DNA from 4 places in the Weizmannia sp. FSL W8-1119 genome. Region 1 is predicted to be linked to each of the others. Evidence: riboswitches for the same ligand, from Rfam matches in the RefSeq annotation. Region 1 holds a riboswitch; each other region holds the start of a gene.
The links. Region 1 has a riboswitch for S-adenosylmethionine ahead of NSQ19_RS12090 (5-methyltetrahydropteroyltriglutamate--homocysteine S-methyltransferase). Riboswitches for the same ligand answer to the same signal wherever they lie in the genome.
Positions count from the first base shown of each region.

Region 1 (3,935 bases):
ATTGTCGGTTATGCAGACGGGACAGCTTATATCACGACTTTATCCAATTTAATGAAATGGTTTCCGGATAAAAAAGGCCTCGTTTCAGGCATCTCCGTCGGGGCATACGGGACCGGCAGCCTGGTATTTAAGTTTGTAAACGGTGCCATCCTCAGTTCGTTTGGTGTCACACAGGCTTTTCTTTGCTGGGGAGTGATTGCAATTGCCATGATCACCGGCGGATCTTTCCTCTTGAAAGAAGCAGAAAATACAACCACATCCGGTACTGTGTCCAAACAGCCGGCCGGAAAAGATTTTACCATCAAAGAAATGCTCAAAACGAAACAAGCTTACCTCTTATTCATCGTGTTCTTCACGGCGTGTATGAGCGGTTTATATCTGATCGGCCTTGTTAAAGACATCGGCACGAGGCTTGTCGGGCTGGATGTTGCGACGGCCAGCAATGCAGTGGCGCTGATTGCCGTCTTTAACACCATCGGGCGGCTCGTTCTCGGCGGTTTATCAGACCATGTGGGAAGAATGAAAGTGGTATCAGGGACGCTGCTCGCGACGGCCGTTGCGGTTTCCATTTTGAGCTATGCCCACTTAAATTTCGCCCTGTTCTTTATCTGTGTTGCTGCGATTGCTTTCGGTTTCGGCGGAAATGTCACCGTATTTCCGGCTATTATTTCAGACTTCTTCGGCCTGAAAAATCAAAGCGCCAATTATTCAGTGATTTACCAAGGCTTCGGCATCGGCGCATTATCCGGATCGGTCATCGCTTCCCTTCTCGGGGGCTTTATGCCGACATTCCATGCGATCACGATTCTCTGCCTGGTCTCTTTTGCGATTACGCTTTTCATTAAATCGCCGGCTGAAGAAGCAGCCCACGCACACGGGGTTCGGGGGAATGTCAACCGTGCCCAGCATTCGCATTAAAGCAAGGGCTGTGTGCTTCGATCATGAACAAGCAGACAGGAAAGGGATTCGTGCCTCCATCATGATAAAAAACCCGCTGGCTGCCCCAGCGGGTTTTCCCGGTTTATCCCCAAATTTCCTTTGCGGTATCCACAATATATTTTACTTTGTCCCACTGCTGCTCTTCTGTTAAAAGATTGCCGTGGTGGGTGGAGGAGAAGCCGCACTGGGTGCTGATGCAAAGCTGTTCGAGCGGTACATGCCTGGATGCTTCCCGAATCCGGTTTTTGATCAGCACTTTATCTTCAAGCTCTCCCTTTTTCGATGTGAAAATGCCAAGCACGACTTTCGGCCCGCCTTCCGGAATGTATTTCAACGGTTCAAACCCGCCGGAACGCTCATCGTCGTATTCAAGGAAAAACCCGTCTACTTTTTCATTTGCAAAGATTTTCGGGGCAATTTTATCATACGGGCCTTCAAAAGCCCATTTCGACTGGTAGTTGCCGCGGCACAGATGGGTTGTGATGGTCAGATCATCCGGCTTGCCTTCCAGTACGCTGTTTGCTACATGTAAAGCGAGATCAATCAATCTTTCCCTTTCGAGCTCACTGTCTGCAAACGGCAGTTTCGGTGCACACAGGCCGGCAAGATAAACATCATCCAGCTGCAAGTAGCGGCAGCCGGCATCATAAAAAGCTTTGATCGCATCCCGGTAAGTTTGGATAATATCATTTGCGTATTCTTCAAGATCCGGGTAAATGTCTTCATTGCGGATTCCGGCATTGAAAAACTGATTCGGGCTTGGAATAGTCATTTTCGCAACCGCCCTGTCCCCGGCGATTTCTTTCAGCGCAATAAAATCTTTTATGTGCGGATGGTCCGGGTTAAAGGAGACTTTTCCGGTTACCCGGACGTCATAAGCTTCCGTTTCGATGCCGACAAACCGGTATCCATGGTTCGGCACGTACCCTTTTACCCCGTTTAAATGTTCCATGAAATCCGTATGCCAGAATCTCCGCCGGAATTCTCCGTCCGTTACCGCTTCGAGGCCGGCTTCAATTTGTTTGCCGACCAGGCGGCGGATTTCTTCATTTTCAATTGCACGCAAGTCTTCGGCCGGGATGGTTCCCGCTGCAAATTTTTCCCGCGCTTCGTGCAACCGGGCCGGGCGCAAAAAGCTTCCGACAATGTCTGCCCTGTACGGCGCTTTTGTTAATGTTTTCGTCATCATGATTCCCTCTTTCTGGATATTTTTTAAAACAGCTGCTGTGCGCAGAAAAAAATTGCTTTTAGCTGCATGGGCCCATTAAAAAACCTCTTCTGCAATAAGAAGAGGTTTGGATTGCAAAACTGAACCGTCCGCTCTTCTTATCTTCAAGCAATGCTTTCTGGAATTGGCACAGTTCTTTAAAAAAGACCGCTGCCGAGGCTTCAAGGGGCCAGTCCCTCCACCTCTCTGGATAAGAATTTTAAATATTATTTAGTTTAAATACACTTTAAATGTTCCACCTATTTTTGTCAAGGGCATTCGCAAAATTTTTTAAAATGGGACGGAAAGATTGAAATCAGGGGCGATGTGAAAATATAATAGTAATAAGAAAAACAAAGGAGGGATTTTATGGAGGCCATACAATCAAGGTCTGTATTCCAGAAAGTGCTTGGCGTCTTTGCCGTTTCACTGCTGTTTGCAACGGCGGGTTTATATACGGGGAGATTCATTCCGCCTGCGCTTATGATGCCGCTGATGGTTGCAGAAATTGCAATGGTCATCGCCGCTTTCTGGTTAAGAAGGAAAAAGAGCGTTGGGTATTTGTTCGTTTATGCTTTCACCTTTATTTCCGGTATTACGACATATCCGATTGTAGCTTATTATGCATCCCAGGCCGGTGCTGAGGTCGTCCTGCTCGCTTTTGGTTCCACGTTCGGCATTTTTGCCGTGATGGGTGTTATTGGGGCCGTTACCAAGAGGGATCTTGGCTTTTTAAGCACCGCATTGCTTGTCGCATTGTTGGCGCTGATCTTCATCGGAATATTCAGCATTTTCAGCCCGTTAACCTCAACCGGGATGCTCGCGTACTCCTTCATTGGCGCGATTGTTTTTTCCCTGTATGTTGTTTTTGACTTTAACCAAATGAAGCACCATGGCATTTCCGAGGAAATGGTCCCGCTTTTGGCTTTAAGCCTGTACCTTGATTTTATCAACCTGTTTATTTACATTTTGCAAATTCTCGGCATTTTGGGAAGCGACGATTGAGAAAAAAGAAAACGCCCGCCATTCACCGGCAGGCGTTTTCTTTTTCACATGTTGGATGTCAAACAAAACAATACGGTCTTTTTGCTCCCATTCGGGGATGCGCGCTTCCCATGCTGCCCGGACCATTTGTGCCAAATGCTGCTGCGCATCCGGCCCCATCAGCGATAAAAACAGCGCTTTCCGGTGGAGATGCTCTTTTCCATCGAGCGTCTGGATCGCATTTTCGCCAAATAACGTTTTTTGAATACGTTTCGGCACAGCCCCGTTTCGTTTGAATTTTTCCGGGTCATAAAACATTTTGACTGCTTCCTCGCCGCTGATGCACACCGCTTTTTGCCCGAGCAGACGGGTTTCAAACAAAATTGCATGATAATCGTCCGTCCGGTTTTTAACGTAGAGATGCCCTTCTTTCATCAAATCAATGGTATCATCAATCGTTTATTCATTAGGAATTTGCCCAGCCATTGCTCTGCTCCTTTTTTCATGTGCCCGTTTTTCCCGGCTTTCTGGAAAAAACAGGGCGCATCCTTTTTTATCTTTTTACACTTTTTCATCTTCATTCAAACATTGCACGCAACATAATCGAAGTGTACCCGCAATCCGGGGAATTTATGCCATGTTTCGGTCCGCATGCAAACAGGGTATAAGGAAATAGAAATGCAAAAGGAGAGGGAAACAAATGGCAAAGGAAATCAATGTGGGCATCGGATTTGCAACAGGAAGAAAAAGTTTTAAAAATGTTTTAAAAACGTATATGTATAACTTGAAGGAATCCGAACTGACG
Region 1 is NZ_JBBOZL010000001.1:2,438,014-2,441,948, reverse strand. It holds gene NSQ19_RS12095 (L-lactate MFS transporter) at 1-918, shown strand, start outside; gene NSQ19_RS12090 (5-methyltetrahydropteroyltriglutamate--homocysteine S-methyltransferase) at 1,022-2,125, opposite strand; SAM riboswitch class I at 2,263-2,364, opposite strand; gene NSQ19_RS12085 (Bax inhibitor-1/YccA family protein) at 2,516-3,151, shown strand; gene NSQ19_RS12080 (hypothetical protein) at 3,074-3,565, opposite strand; gene NSQ19_RS12075 (hypothetical protein) at 3,831-3,935, shown strand, end outside.

Region 2 (3,935 bases), 170 kb from region 1:
ACTTTGATGCTGTCGTGATTGAGGACTTGAACATGAAAGGGATGTCTCAAGCCCTTCACTTTGGGAAAAGCGTTCATGATAACGGCTGGGGTATGTTCACTACTTTCTTAGCGTATAAGCTAAAAGAACAGGGGAAACAACTTGTGAAAATTGATAAGTGGTTTCCCTCCACTAAGAAGTGTTCATGTTGCGGCAAGGAAAAAGAAATGCCATTATCTGAACGTGTATATAAATGTTCTTGCGGCTTTGTATTAGATCGCGATCACAATTCAGCAATCAATATCAAAAATGAGGGATTACGCTTATTAGCGTTATCATAAGTAACAAAACTCTTGGAACAAGAGGGTTAGCTCGGTCAGTTTTCGTTGGCTAGTAAAAGCAACGATAAGTCGAGAAGCCCCCACTTCAATCAAACCGTAAGGTTGATAAGTGGAGGTTAGTTCACTTGGTCCACAAGGCCGGTAAAAGCGAGCAGGAAGAAAAAGATGCCGGTTACAATCAGTGCGCCTGCCAAATATTGCAGAGATTCAGTGCTTGAACTGTACATGCTGCCGACAAGCCCCGCATAAATGGCAAACACGCTCCACCACAGCCCGGCGGGCCCTTCATTGATTGGCATTCTGTGGCCGAAAATGCCTTGCAAAAGGCCGCCGATCCCGAGTACAAAAAGCGTCCGCTGCACAAACAGGGCAGTCTCACCTGCACTGAAATGGAAAGCAGCCGCAATGGCAATCGGGGCCGCGATCGACCCGGCGATCATAAATGCCATCCATTGCAGCGACGAAATAAATGTTTTCATAGGCACACCGTTCTTTCCGTTCAAAAAAATGGAAAATACCAGTAAATATAATTATAGCAAAACAGATTTTACATTTTAAACATAAAACATTTCGCGAACGGGGGAGGGAAAGCGGGCATGGCGGACGGCGGCATAAACAGGGGCTGCAAACCGGACGGGCGCGGGTAAGCCATGTTTTGGCCCGCAAAAAAATCACAAAATGCACCTCTGTGCATTTGCCGCTAAAAGAAGTTTGCGCTGCCTTCACTTAGGCGTTCGATCTCGAAAACATTTGTGATGAATTATTTTTGCCGGTGCTTGGTTAAGGGATGGCTGGTTTAGGTGGAAAAGCGGGGCCGCTTTCCTTCACATAGAGGGCATCTGCATAAAGGAAGCAAAAATGGCGTTGTTCGTTCGCATAGAAACGCCTCAGCCCGTTTATTGTCAAAAACGGCTTTAAAAAAACAATTTGGGCAATGGATCCCTTGCCCGAACATGTTCCTTATTCTGCGACGCTTACGCTGGCGCTGGCAACTGCCCGCTTGTGTTTTCTGATTGTATAGAAAATAAGGATTGCCCATATTGCCGCAATGGCTGTATAGGTAACGCCGTACCAGCCGCTTCCGGCGCCGGCCATTTTTAATAAAGTTTGCACGTTGCTGAACACAATCATGCCGCTGACAATGACAGCCAGCAAATGAGCCGGCAAAATTTTAACCAGATAGGCTGCAATCGGTGCGGCGATCAGGCCGCCAAGCATGAGGGCGATCGTCCAGATCCAGTTAATCTGCATAGCGCCGAGGGATAAAAGGAAACCGATGCTTGACGCCAGGGATACGGCAAATTCACTTGTATCCACCGAGCCGATCACTTTCCGCGGTTCGATGTCATTTCTGGACAGCAAAGCCGGTGTGGCGATAGGGCCCCAGCCGCCGCCCCCCGTTGCATCAAAAAATCCTGCGACAAAGCCGAGCGGGATAAAAAATACGTTAGACCCGGTCTTTTTTTTGATTTTCAACGCCCCGCGCGCGTTGATCAGAAACCGGATAAGAATATAGAGGCCAAGGGCGATCAGAAAAATAGAAATGTACGGTTTTAATGTGCTTGCAGGAAGATGGCTGAGAACGGTTGCCCCGAGAAAGGCGCCGACAGCCCCGGGTACAACCAGTTTCCAAATGATCCCTTTATCGACATTCCCAAATTTCATATGTGAGACCCCGGAAGCCGCCGTTGTAAAAACCTCCGCCAAATGCACAGAAGCTGATGCGACAGCCGGCGCAATTCCGAAAGCCAAGAGGAGTGAGGTAGAAGTCACCCCGTAACCCATTCCGAGAGATCCATCCACCAATTGTGCGGCAAGGCCGACAAGTGCTAAGACAATTAATTTTTGCATGTTCATGTTCCCCGCTTTCTTCATCCATAAATTTGATTCATCCTGATGTAGAGGAATTATACGCATCAGGGCCTATCCTGGTTCAAACGGCCGGCCTTGCAGAAATAAAAAATCTTTCCGCCATTTTTACGGAAAGACAGCGAGTAAAGGATAAGCGCTTATCTTCCAAAATGGTACCCATTTTGCTGGAATTGGCACCTTGCTGCTCGCTGCAGGTTGCCGGACTTCATAGGGCCAGATCCCTCCGTCGCTCTTGATAAGTTATTTGTTGTTTAAAATTTTATCAGAAAATAAATGGAAGTCAATATAATTATTGCAAGTTTTTTTATCGGATTTATACGAATGGGGGGATAAAGAAAAAAACTTCCCATCAGATCACGCTCTGTCGGGAGTTTTTTTCTTTACGCTGGATTGGTTTTAAAAAGCAGGTCATCAGGATCAGGCGGGGCATCATGGCCGCTTTCATTTGCTTCACAAAACGAAAAAGAGTCCAAACGGGTTAGCAGGCCGTCCCATTCTGGCAGTTTGTACGAGCTGCACACCCGTGCCTGCCCCCTTCCCGCCCAGAAAACGGTTTAATCAACCCCGCTTGTTTGTGCCCGCTTATCGCGCAGTTGGATTTCTGTCCTTTCCCTGCCTAAGGGAACCGGTTTTATCAACACAGCCGGCTGGAGCCTATTCCTTTGCTTTAATTCTCAGTGACAAGACGACGAGCACGATTAAAATAGCGAGGCAGACGCTTGTACCAATCGGGTTGCCGCCGCCCAGCAAAAAGGACAGGAAAATGCCTGCCAGTGCAAGCAGCGCAATCCAGACCATGAAAGGATACCCTTTTACACGGAAGGAAGGCAATTTTGCATACGACTTCCGGAGTCGCAGTTCGGCTGCACAGATGGCGGTCCAAACAAGGACGACGGTAAATCCCGGAATGGTCATCAAATAGCTGATGACTTCATCCGGCGTAAGATAGGCCAGAATCACGCCGGCTAAAATAAACAGCGAGGTCAGCAAAATACTGATCAGCGGGACGCCTTTCCGGGAAATTTTTAAAAAGGCGCGTGGCGCTTCTCCGGACTGCGCCATGTTAAACAGTGTGCGCGAAGTGGCATAAATGCCGGAATTGGCGGCAGAAAGAACGGCCGTCAAGAGCACAAAATTCATCACATGGGCGGCAGCGGGGATCCCTGTGCGGCTGAATACCTGTACAAACGGGCTTTCCACGGAAGAAACCTGGTTCCATGGGATAATGCCGCAAATGACCAGGATTGGCAAAATATAAAAAAGCATGACGCGGACAACGGTCTGTTTAATGACACGCGGCAACACTTTCTCGCTGTCTTTTGTTTCCGAAACGGTAACACCGATCAGTTCCGCGCCGCCGTATGAAAACATAACGATCAGAAAAGCGCTGAACGTACCGTGAAGCCCGTTCGGGAAAAAACCGCCGTGCGCGGTATAGTTAGACACCGTGGAAGATGTCCCGGGGAATAAACCGAATAAAATCAGCGCACCAAGCAGGATAAAAACGATCAACGTGATGATTTTAATGCCGGCAATCCAAAATTCAAATTCGCCGTAGTACTTCACTTCAATTAAATTGATGCCGACCACGAAAGCAGCACAGAGCAAACTGAGTAGCCATAGTGGCGCTTGGGGAACCCAGAATTGCAGGAAGCTCCCGGCTGCAAGCAGTTCCACAACTGTCACAATGACCCAGTTGATCCAGTACAGCCAGCCAATAATGAAAGAAACCCGGCTGCCGAA
Region 2 is NZ_JBBOZL010000001.1:2,605,365-2,609,299, reverse strand. It holds gene NSQ19_RS12805 (RNA-guided endonuclease InsQ/TnpB family protein) at 1-320, shown strand, start outside; gene NSQ19_RS12800 (purine/pyrimidine permease) at 437-799, opposite strand; gene NSQ19_RS12795 (sulfite exporter TauE/SafE family protein) at 1,281-2,237, opposite strand; SAM riboswitch class I at 2,327-2,434, opposite strand; gene NSQ19_RS12790 (amino acid permease) at 2,847-3,935, opposite strand, start outside.
Region 2: another riboswitch for S-adenosylmethionine. It lies ahead of NSQ19_RS12795 (sulfite exporter TauE/SafE family protein); the one in region 1 lies ahead of NSQ19_RS12090 (5-methyltetrahydropteroyltriglutamate--homocysteine S-methyltransferase).

Region 3 (3,935 bases), 1.7 Mb from region 1:
ATAAAATAAAATTGGATGTGCCGTTTAAAATCGCCTGCACACGCTGGATGTCATTGACCTGAAGCTGCTGGGAAATCGTCCGAATCACAGGGATGCCGCCTGCGGTTGTCGCTTCATAACCGACAAACACGCCTTTTTCTTTCGCTTTTTCAAGCAGCACATTCCCATATCTTGCAAACATGACTTTATTGGCAGTAATGACGTGGCAGCCTTTTTCAATTGCTTGTAAACAGTAAGAAAAGCCTGGTTCTTCCCCGACAATCGCTTCAAACACGACTTCAAGGCCGGGAATGGCAAGAATTTCCCGGAAGTCCGTCGTGACGAGCACAGAACTGTCAATGTTCCGCTTTTTACGGGGGTTTTTGATCAGAACCGCTGCAATCTCTACCTCGGCATGCAGCTTTTCTTTCAGCTGCTCCCGGTGGGTCCGGACGGCTTCATACACGCCCTGGCCGACCGTCCCGAAGCCGAGCAGCGCTGCTTTAATCACCCTCATTTATCCAAAAACCTCCCTGCAATATAGCGCTATTCGCCTCTGAAGCGTTTTGTTCATTTAAAACATCAAGCGGCCCGGCGGTCTCCGGTGCAGCCGGCACCCATAAGCTCCCGATCCGGAACAGGTGTGCAGGCCGTCCGTGCCGACAAAATTGTATAGTGGGATCAGCCCGGAACGGATCCCGTGCAAGTTTTCTGGATCGCCTGTTGGCATTCCGCCGTGGCGGCCTTCGCACGAACCTGCCTGGCCCGTTACCTGCTTTTACCGGGCTGTAACAGCCGTCGCTTTTGTAATGGCTTGATCGAGGTCGGCTGTCAAATCTTCGACGGCTTCAAGCCCGACAGACAGGCGGATCAAATCACCCGTGACCCCTGACTTTTCCAGTTCTTCATCGCTCAGCTGCGAATGCGTGGTCGTTGCCGGGTGGATGATCAGCGATTTCGCATCGCCGACATTCGCTACATGCGACCACAGCTTGATATTGTCGATCACGCGCCTTCCTGTTTCCCGGCCGCCTTTCACACCGAAGTTAACAATGGAGCCGTAGCCGCCGTTCAAATATTTTTGCGCCAGCTCATGGGACGGATGGTCTTCAAGTCCCGGATAATTGACCCATGCAACATCCGGATGGCTTTTCAGAAATTCCGCGACTTTCAACGCATTTTCGTTATGCCTTTCCACGCGCAGATGCAGCGTTTCAAGCCCTTGCAGGAATAAAAAGGCGTTGTCCGGGCTTAAAGCCGGCCCGAAGTCGCGCAAAAGCTGAACGCGAAGTTTTGTGGCGAACGCAGCCTGTGCCGTGTCGACGCCGTAGCGCAAGCCGTGGTAGCTCGGATCCGGTTCGCTGAAGTCCGGAAATTTCTCTGTGTTCCAGTCAAAATGCCCGCCGTCAACGGCAACACCGCCGATCGCCGTTCCGTGCCCGCCGATCCATTTTGTCGCCGAATGGACAACCACGTCCGCTCCCCATTTGATCGGATTCGAGCCATACGGAGAAGCAAACGTGTTGTCGACAATCAAAGGAATGCCGTTTTCATGGGCAACTTCCGCCACTTTTTCCACGTCGAGCACCTGCAGGCTTGGGTTGCCGATAATTTCCGCATACAATGCTTTCGTTTTCGGGGTGATCGCCTGGCGGAACGCTTCAGGGTCAGACCCGTCCACAAACTTGACGTTAATGCCGTATTTCGGCAATGTCACGGCAAACAAATTATATGTGCCGCCGTAAAGATTGCTGGCGGATACGATGTCGTCGCCCGCACGCACAATATTCAAAATGGAGAAGGCAATGGCCGCCGCGCCGGATGATAAACCGACAGCCGCCGTTCCGCCTTCCAGTGCGGCAACGCGTTTTTCAAACACATCCACAGTCGGATTGCCAAGGCGGGAATAAATGAAACCTTCTTTTGATAAATTGAAGACGCCCTCTGCATGTTCTGTATCCGGAAAAACGTAAGAAGTCGTCCGGTATACCGGCACGGCGCGCGAGCCTGTCGCCGGGTCCGGTTCCTGGCCCCCGTGCAGCAATAAAGTTTCCGGTTGTAATGATGATTGTGTCATTTTTAAATCCTCCTGGTTTTTTAAAATTTTCCTGCGAAAGATGGAAGAGGAAATGAAAAACCCTCTTCGTAAGGGAAGAGGGTTACAATGTATGTAAGTTCCTCCCTTATCTTTCAGACGCATGTCTGTAGGAATTAGCACCTTTTCAGGCAAATGCCTGAAGGTTGCCGGGCTTCGCAGGGCCTAGTCCCTCCGCCGCTCTAGATAAGAGTTTCTTTTCATAATTCAATTTTGAATGACTTATTGTTTAAGATTATAGAAGACCAATGGCAAACCGTCAACCTTTTTTTGAAAAATTTTCTTTTTCTTCTACAAAATTGGCGACAACAGCCGGGAAATGGACTCTTTAAACCGTACATAAAGCGGCCGGTTCTGGTAAACATGGAGCGTTAATTCGGTTGATTTGGCCATGTCGTCCCGGAAAATGCCGGCAAGTGTGCCGGAAAGCTCGCGGTCGTACAGCACGGCGTTCACTTCAAAATTGAGGCGGAAACTGCGCACATCAATATTGGCCGTGCCGACGGAAGCAATTTTCCCGTCTACGACAATCATTTTCGCGTGGATGAACCCATTTTGATAAATGTACACTTTGACGCCCGTTTTTAACAGCTGGCCGATGTTGGAAAGCGTCGCCCAGTAGACAAACATATGGTCCGGTTTATTTGGAATCATAATCCGGACATCCACTCCGGATAAAGCGGCAAGCGTCAGCGCGTTCAGGAGGCTGTCATCCGGAATGAAATACGGTGTTTGCAAATAAATATATTTTTTGGCGGAATTAATCATCTTAATGTAGCTGTTTTTAATCTGCTCCCATTCGGAATCGGGGCCGCTTGAGACAATCTGGATATCGGTTTCCCCCTGCGGCGGGATGACCGGGAAATAACGTTCTTCATTTTTCACATCATGCGGCGATGCCTGATTCCAGTCTAAAATAAAGCGGGTCTGCATGGCATAAACAGCGCTCCCGGAAATCCGTAAATGCGTGTCCCGCCAATAACCAAATTTTTTATTCAGGCCAAGATACTCATCGCCGACGTTAAAACCGCCGATATAACCGACCCGTCCGTCGATAATCGCCAATTTCCGATGGTTTCTGAAGTTGACGCGCAAATTAATGAGCGGGATACGGGCTGGAAAAAAGGACGCCACTTCCCCTCCGGCTTCAATCAGCGGCCGGAAAAATTTGCGGCGGAACAGCATCCGCGATCCCATATCATCATAAAGCAGCCGCACCTTTACGCCTTCTCTTGCTTTTTGGGACAGCAGTTCAATCAATTCATGGCCGAGACGGTCATTCCGGAAAATATAATATACAAGATGAATACTGTCTTTTGCATTCCGGATGTCTTCAAATAAAGCCTGGAATTTTTTTCTGCCGTCTGTGAAAATATCGACGTGATTGTCCTGGGAAAGGATCGACCCGTCATTCATCAGCAGCATATAAACGAGATCCTTATACTGGGCTGTCCGCTCATCATGAAACGGAAACCGGTTTTCGCGCAGCAGTTCAATCTGCTGCTGGGAAATTTCCTTAATGCCGATCTTCTCCTGTACCTTCCAGTCAAAAATTTTCCGGCGGCTTAAATTTTGCCCGAATATCAAATACAGGATAAAGCCGGCAATCGGCAGGAATAGCAGCACCAAAAGCCAGGCCCAGGTTGCGCCGACATCCCGCCGTTCTAGGAAAATAATGGTTCCTGCCAGAATAAAATTCAAAAGAAACAAGATAACCAGTAGTACCGTTACAATCATTGCGTTCTCCTTTTCGTACACCCTTTGTTCCTGTTGTAGGTTTGTTCCCGGCCGGTATCCGGGAACACGGTGAAGTGTTTTGAAATTGATATAGGATATGTTTGCGCAGCAAAAATAACAATTG
Region 3 is NZ_JBBOZL010000001.1:741,436-745,370, reverse strand. It holds gene NSQ19_RS03445 (homoserine dehydrogenase) at 1-496, opposite strand, end outside; gene NSQ19_RS03440 (O-acetylhomoserine aminocarboxypropyltransferase/cysteine synthase family protein) at 758-2,056, opposite strand; SAM riboswitch class I at 2,160-2,267, opposite strand; gene cls (cardiolipin synthase) at 2,366-3,811, opposite strand.
Region 3: another riboswitch for S-adenosylmethionine. It lies ahead of NSQ19_RS03440 (O-acetylhomoserine aminocarboxypropyltransferase/cysteine synthase family protein); the one in region 1 lies ahead of NSQ19_RS12090 (5-methyltetrahydropteroyltriglutamate--homocysteine S-methyltransferase).

Region 4 (3,935 bases), 1.0 Mb from region 1:
TGGAGGAAAAATGTCCAAGTTCCTCTTGCCTGCCCCCAAACCGGACCATTTTCTCCTGGAAAAATGCCAAGCGGTTTTTCTTTGCAGATTGGAGGGTTTCCTCAAATGCTGCTTTATCCAAAAAAGTAATGCCGAAATGGCGGGGATACATTTTCGGGTTGGGGTCTATTTTTTCAGGGCTCAGATGGCAGACAAGCTGGTCCCCGAAAAAATTGAAAGTGACCCGGTCATCATACCGGCGCGCCACCTTACAGCCTAATTTCTGATAGAAATCGGCTGTTTCATCAAGATCTTTGCACGGGATCGCCAAATGAAAAATTTTATCCGTTTCTCTCATGGGAATCTCCTCCAATAAAAAAGTATCTGATCGCAAACCGAGCCTTAATGTTTCAAGCGCAAGGGCATCCGAAAAAGGGATGTTGGCCAGATTGGCATCCGGGCCGAGCTGTTGGATAAAAAAAGCCTGGAGCTGCTTGTTGGGTGCTTCGAAAATGAAAGCATCGCGGGGAATCCCCGAGTCCAGGATGGCCGCAAACATCTCCTCCCGTATTTCCCCGTCCCCGTTGCAAATGCCGCTCGTGCCGCTTTCCCTTGCCTCTGTCATCACTTTATATGCGCCTGCTTCTAAATCCCGGCTAATCGATTCCAGCCATAACGCGGGCGTATCGGCTATTGATTTGGCAGTATCTTTTGAGCCGACTTCACTTAACACTTTAAACTCCTTTGAAAACTCCGCAATATAGCGGCATTTTTCCGGATTGGACAGCGGCAGGGTGCCATTTGAGATTTCAACATATTCGCATGCAAACCGCCGGCAGTATTGAACGTACCGATCCGTTTTTCCCTGGCTGGCAAACTTTTCAAATAAAGTGCCGCCGAAAAAGAAGGCAATGCCGTTTTGCCTCAGGTGATCTATTTTTTCTTCCAAATGGCACCCTGCCTCTGTCATCACTTTATATGCGCCTGCTTCTAAATCCCGGCTAATCGATTCCAGCCATAACGCCGGCGTGTCGGCTATTGATTTGGCAGTATCTTTTGAGCCAACTTCACTTAACACTTTAAACTCCTTTGAAAATTCCGCAATATAATGGCACTTTTCCGGATTGGACAGCGGCAGGGTGCCATTTGAGATTTCAACATATTCGCATGCAAACCGCCGGCAGTATTGAACGTACCGATCCGTCTTTCCCTGGCTGGCAAACTTTTCAAATAAAGTGCCGCCGAAAAAGAAGGCAATGCCGTTTTGCCTCAGGTGATCTATTTTTTCTTCCAAATGGCGCGAAACCACCGATGTTCCCCAGCCGAATTTGACGAAATCAATATAAGGGGCTGCACTGTTCATGGTATCTTTAAAAAAGTTCAGCGGAATGCCATTGTCAATTAAGATGGTGATTCCGCAATCCCGCGGTTTCTCATTGCGTAAAGGCAGTGTCAAACCATGGTCATTCATCTTCAACCCTCACGATCGTTGGAAATTCTCCTGTTGGATCAATTTTCATAACAAACCCGCAGTCTCTTTCGTTGATGCAAAATTCTAGGTCAGCCGGGTTAAATGCAGGCTGTCCGGGATCAAGAAATTTCTTTGCAACACTGGCATTTACAATCTCCTTGATCACTGATTCCGGCTTTATCGTGCCGGAGCCGGTAAGGATGCTTTCCATGTATAATGCGCATGCCAGGTCATCTTCCCCCGTCGGATGGGAAGCGATCATGTTGATGCGGGCGTTGTCTTTGCCTTTCCATTTGCGCAGGACCCATTTTGCCGTCATTTTTGCATTCGAAAAGCCGGTAACATAGACTTCCTTTGCACAAAGGGCGCGGAAGGCTGCTTTTACCCCGTTTGTGGATGTTTGCACCAGCGTTTTGCCGGCTAACGGCTGTTTGGCGATGGCGGCCGGTGAATGGCCCAAATCAAATCCCGGTATCGGAAGCCCGTTCCCTTCGCCCGTGAGCAAGACATGCGGGTATTTGTCTTTGATACAAAAAGCCGCTTCTTTTGAGTCTGCCAGCCATATCTCTTTTACGCCGCCCAAAAAGGCATGGTGGGCAACCGTAAACGCGCGGATCACATCGATCACAATATTGGCATCCCCGTCTTCCGGCGTGATCTCATTCCCCTGGTAAATGTGGATGTTCATCCATTCCCCCCTCATTCTGTGCAAAAGATACATAAAGTATATTGGAGGGACGCTTGATGCGGAACTTGCCACCCTTTTCTTTTTTTATCGCCCCCGTCTGTTCAAAAAAGAATTGACTCCCGCCGCATTTGATTGTATAATGTTTTCAATGATTTCTAAATAATGATTCGTTCTTCTTATCCAGAGAGGTGGAGGGAAAGGCCCTTTGAAGCCTCGGCAACAGGTTGAAAAACACTGTGCCAATTCCTGCAGACAATCGTCTGAAAGATAAGAGAAGTTGACCATTGTGCGCCGGCTCTTCTTATCTTTGTAAGAAGAGCTTTTTTCGAAGGTGCTTCTCATGGAAAGAAGCGGATTAAAATCCAAGTAAACTTCTATGTCTATTTGGATTAGGATGTCATACATAAATAAACAAATGAAAAGTGCATGCAAACATTGCGAGGTGGAAGATTTGCCGTTAAGTGTACAAAACAGCCCGTTTAGTAAAGAACAGGCGGAAAAGTTAAATGAACTGCTGCAAATGTTAACGGATCAGCAAAAATTATGGCTGAGCGGATATTTAACCTATCCGTTTGCCGAACAAGGAACGAATCCCCCGGGAAGTACAGCTGTTGCTGAAAAGCCGGTACAGACGGCAACCAAAACGGTTACGCTGCTGTTTGGTTCCGAGACAGGCAATGCCCAGGCGCTTGCCGAAGCATTCGCCGCCAGATTAAAAGAAATGCAGTTTGCCGTATCTTTTTCGGCACTCGATGCGGCCAAGCCGAAAGATTTAAAAAATGCAGGGTATCTGCTCATCATTACAAGCACACAAGGGGAAGGGGACCCGCCCGACAACGCATTGTCTTTCTATGAGCTGATCCACAGCAGAAAAGCCCCAAAACTGGACGGGGTCCCTTTTTCCGTTTTGGCGCTTGGGGACCAGACATATGAGTTTTTTTGCAAGGTCGGAAAAGAGATCGACAAGAGGCTGGAAGAGTTGGGCGGGGAACGGCTCTATCCGCGAGTGGATTGCGATGTGGATTATGAAGAAGACGCCCAGGAATGGTTTGAAGGGGTTACAGGCGTGCTCCAGTCATCTGCCTTGCCGCCTTCAACCGCTGCCGATGCCACCCGGCCTGCAAACACCGATTATTCCAAATCCAACCCGTTCCAGGCGGAAGTGCTGGAAAATATCAATTTGAACTGGGAAGGGTCCAATAAAGAAACGCACCATATCGAATTATCCCTTGAAGGTTCCGGTTTTACATTTGAACCGGGGGACAGCATCGGGATTTACCCGGAAAATGACCCGGAACTCGTGGAACGGCTGATCGAAAAGCTCGGCTGGGATCCAAAAGAACCGGTTCCGATCAATAAAAAAGGGGAAGTACTGCCGGCCAGGGAAGCATTGCTCAGACATTATGAAATTACGAGATTAACAAAACCACTGCTTCAGCAGGCAGCCGTGCTTTTCGGAAACAAAGGGCTTACGGCTTTGCTTGAAAATGAAGCGGAGGCAAAGGCATACCTTGAAGGACGGGGCCTGATCGATCTTGTCGAGGAATATCCGCCGGAAAAAGTGGAAGTGCAAGCTTTTGTACAAATGCTCCGGAAAATGCCGCCGCGGCTTTATTCGATCGCAAGCAGTTGGAAAGCGAACCCCGATGAAGTCCATCTTGTCATTGCACTGGACTGCTATACAGCAAACGGAAGGGTGCGCGAAGGAGTTTGCTCCGGGCAAGTCGCAGGCAGGATAAAACCGGGAGACAAGCTGCCGGTTTATGTCCACCGCAATCCGAATTTCAAACTTCCGGC
Region 4 is NZ_JBBOZL010000001.1:1,428,274-1,432,208, forward strand. It holds partial or broken gene NSQ19_RS06850 (VOC family protein) at 1-337, opposite strand, end outside; partial or broken gene NSQ19_RS06855 (phosphosulfolactate synthase) at 350-928, opposite strand; partial or broken gene NSQ19_RS06860 (phosphosulfolactate synthase) at 938-1,450, opposite strand; gene NSQ19_RS06865 (2-phosphosulfolactate phosphatase) at 1,443-2,138, opposite strand; SAM riboswitch class I at 2,312-2,412, shown strand; gene NSQ19_RS06870 (assimilatory sulfite reductase (NADPH) flavoprotein subunit) at 2,533-3,935, shown strand, end outside.
Region 4: another riboswitch for S-adenosylmethionine. It lies ahead of NSQ19_RS06870 (assimilatory sulfite reductase (NADPH) flavoprotein subunit); the one in region 1 lies ahead of NSQ19_RS12090 (5-methyltetrahydropteroyltriglutamate--homocysteine S-methyltransferase).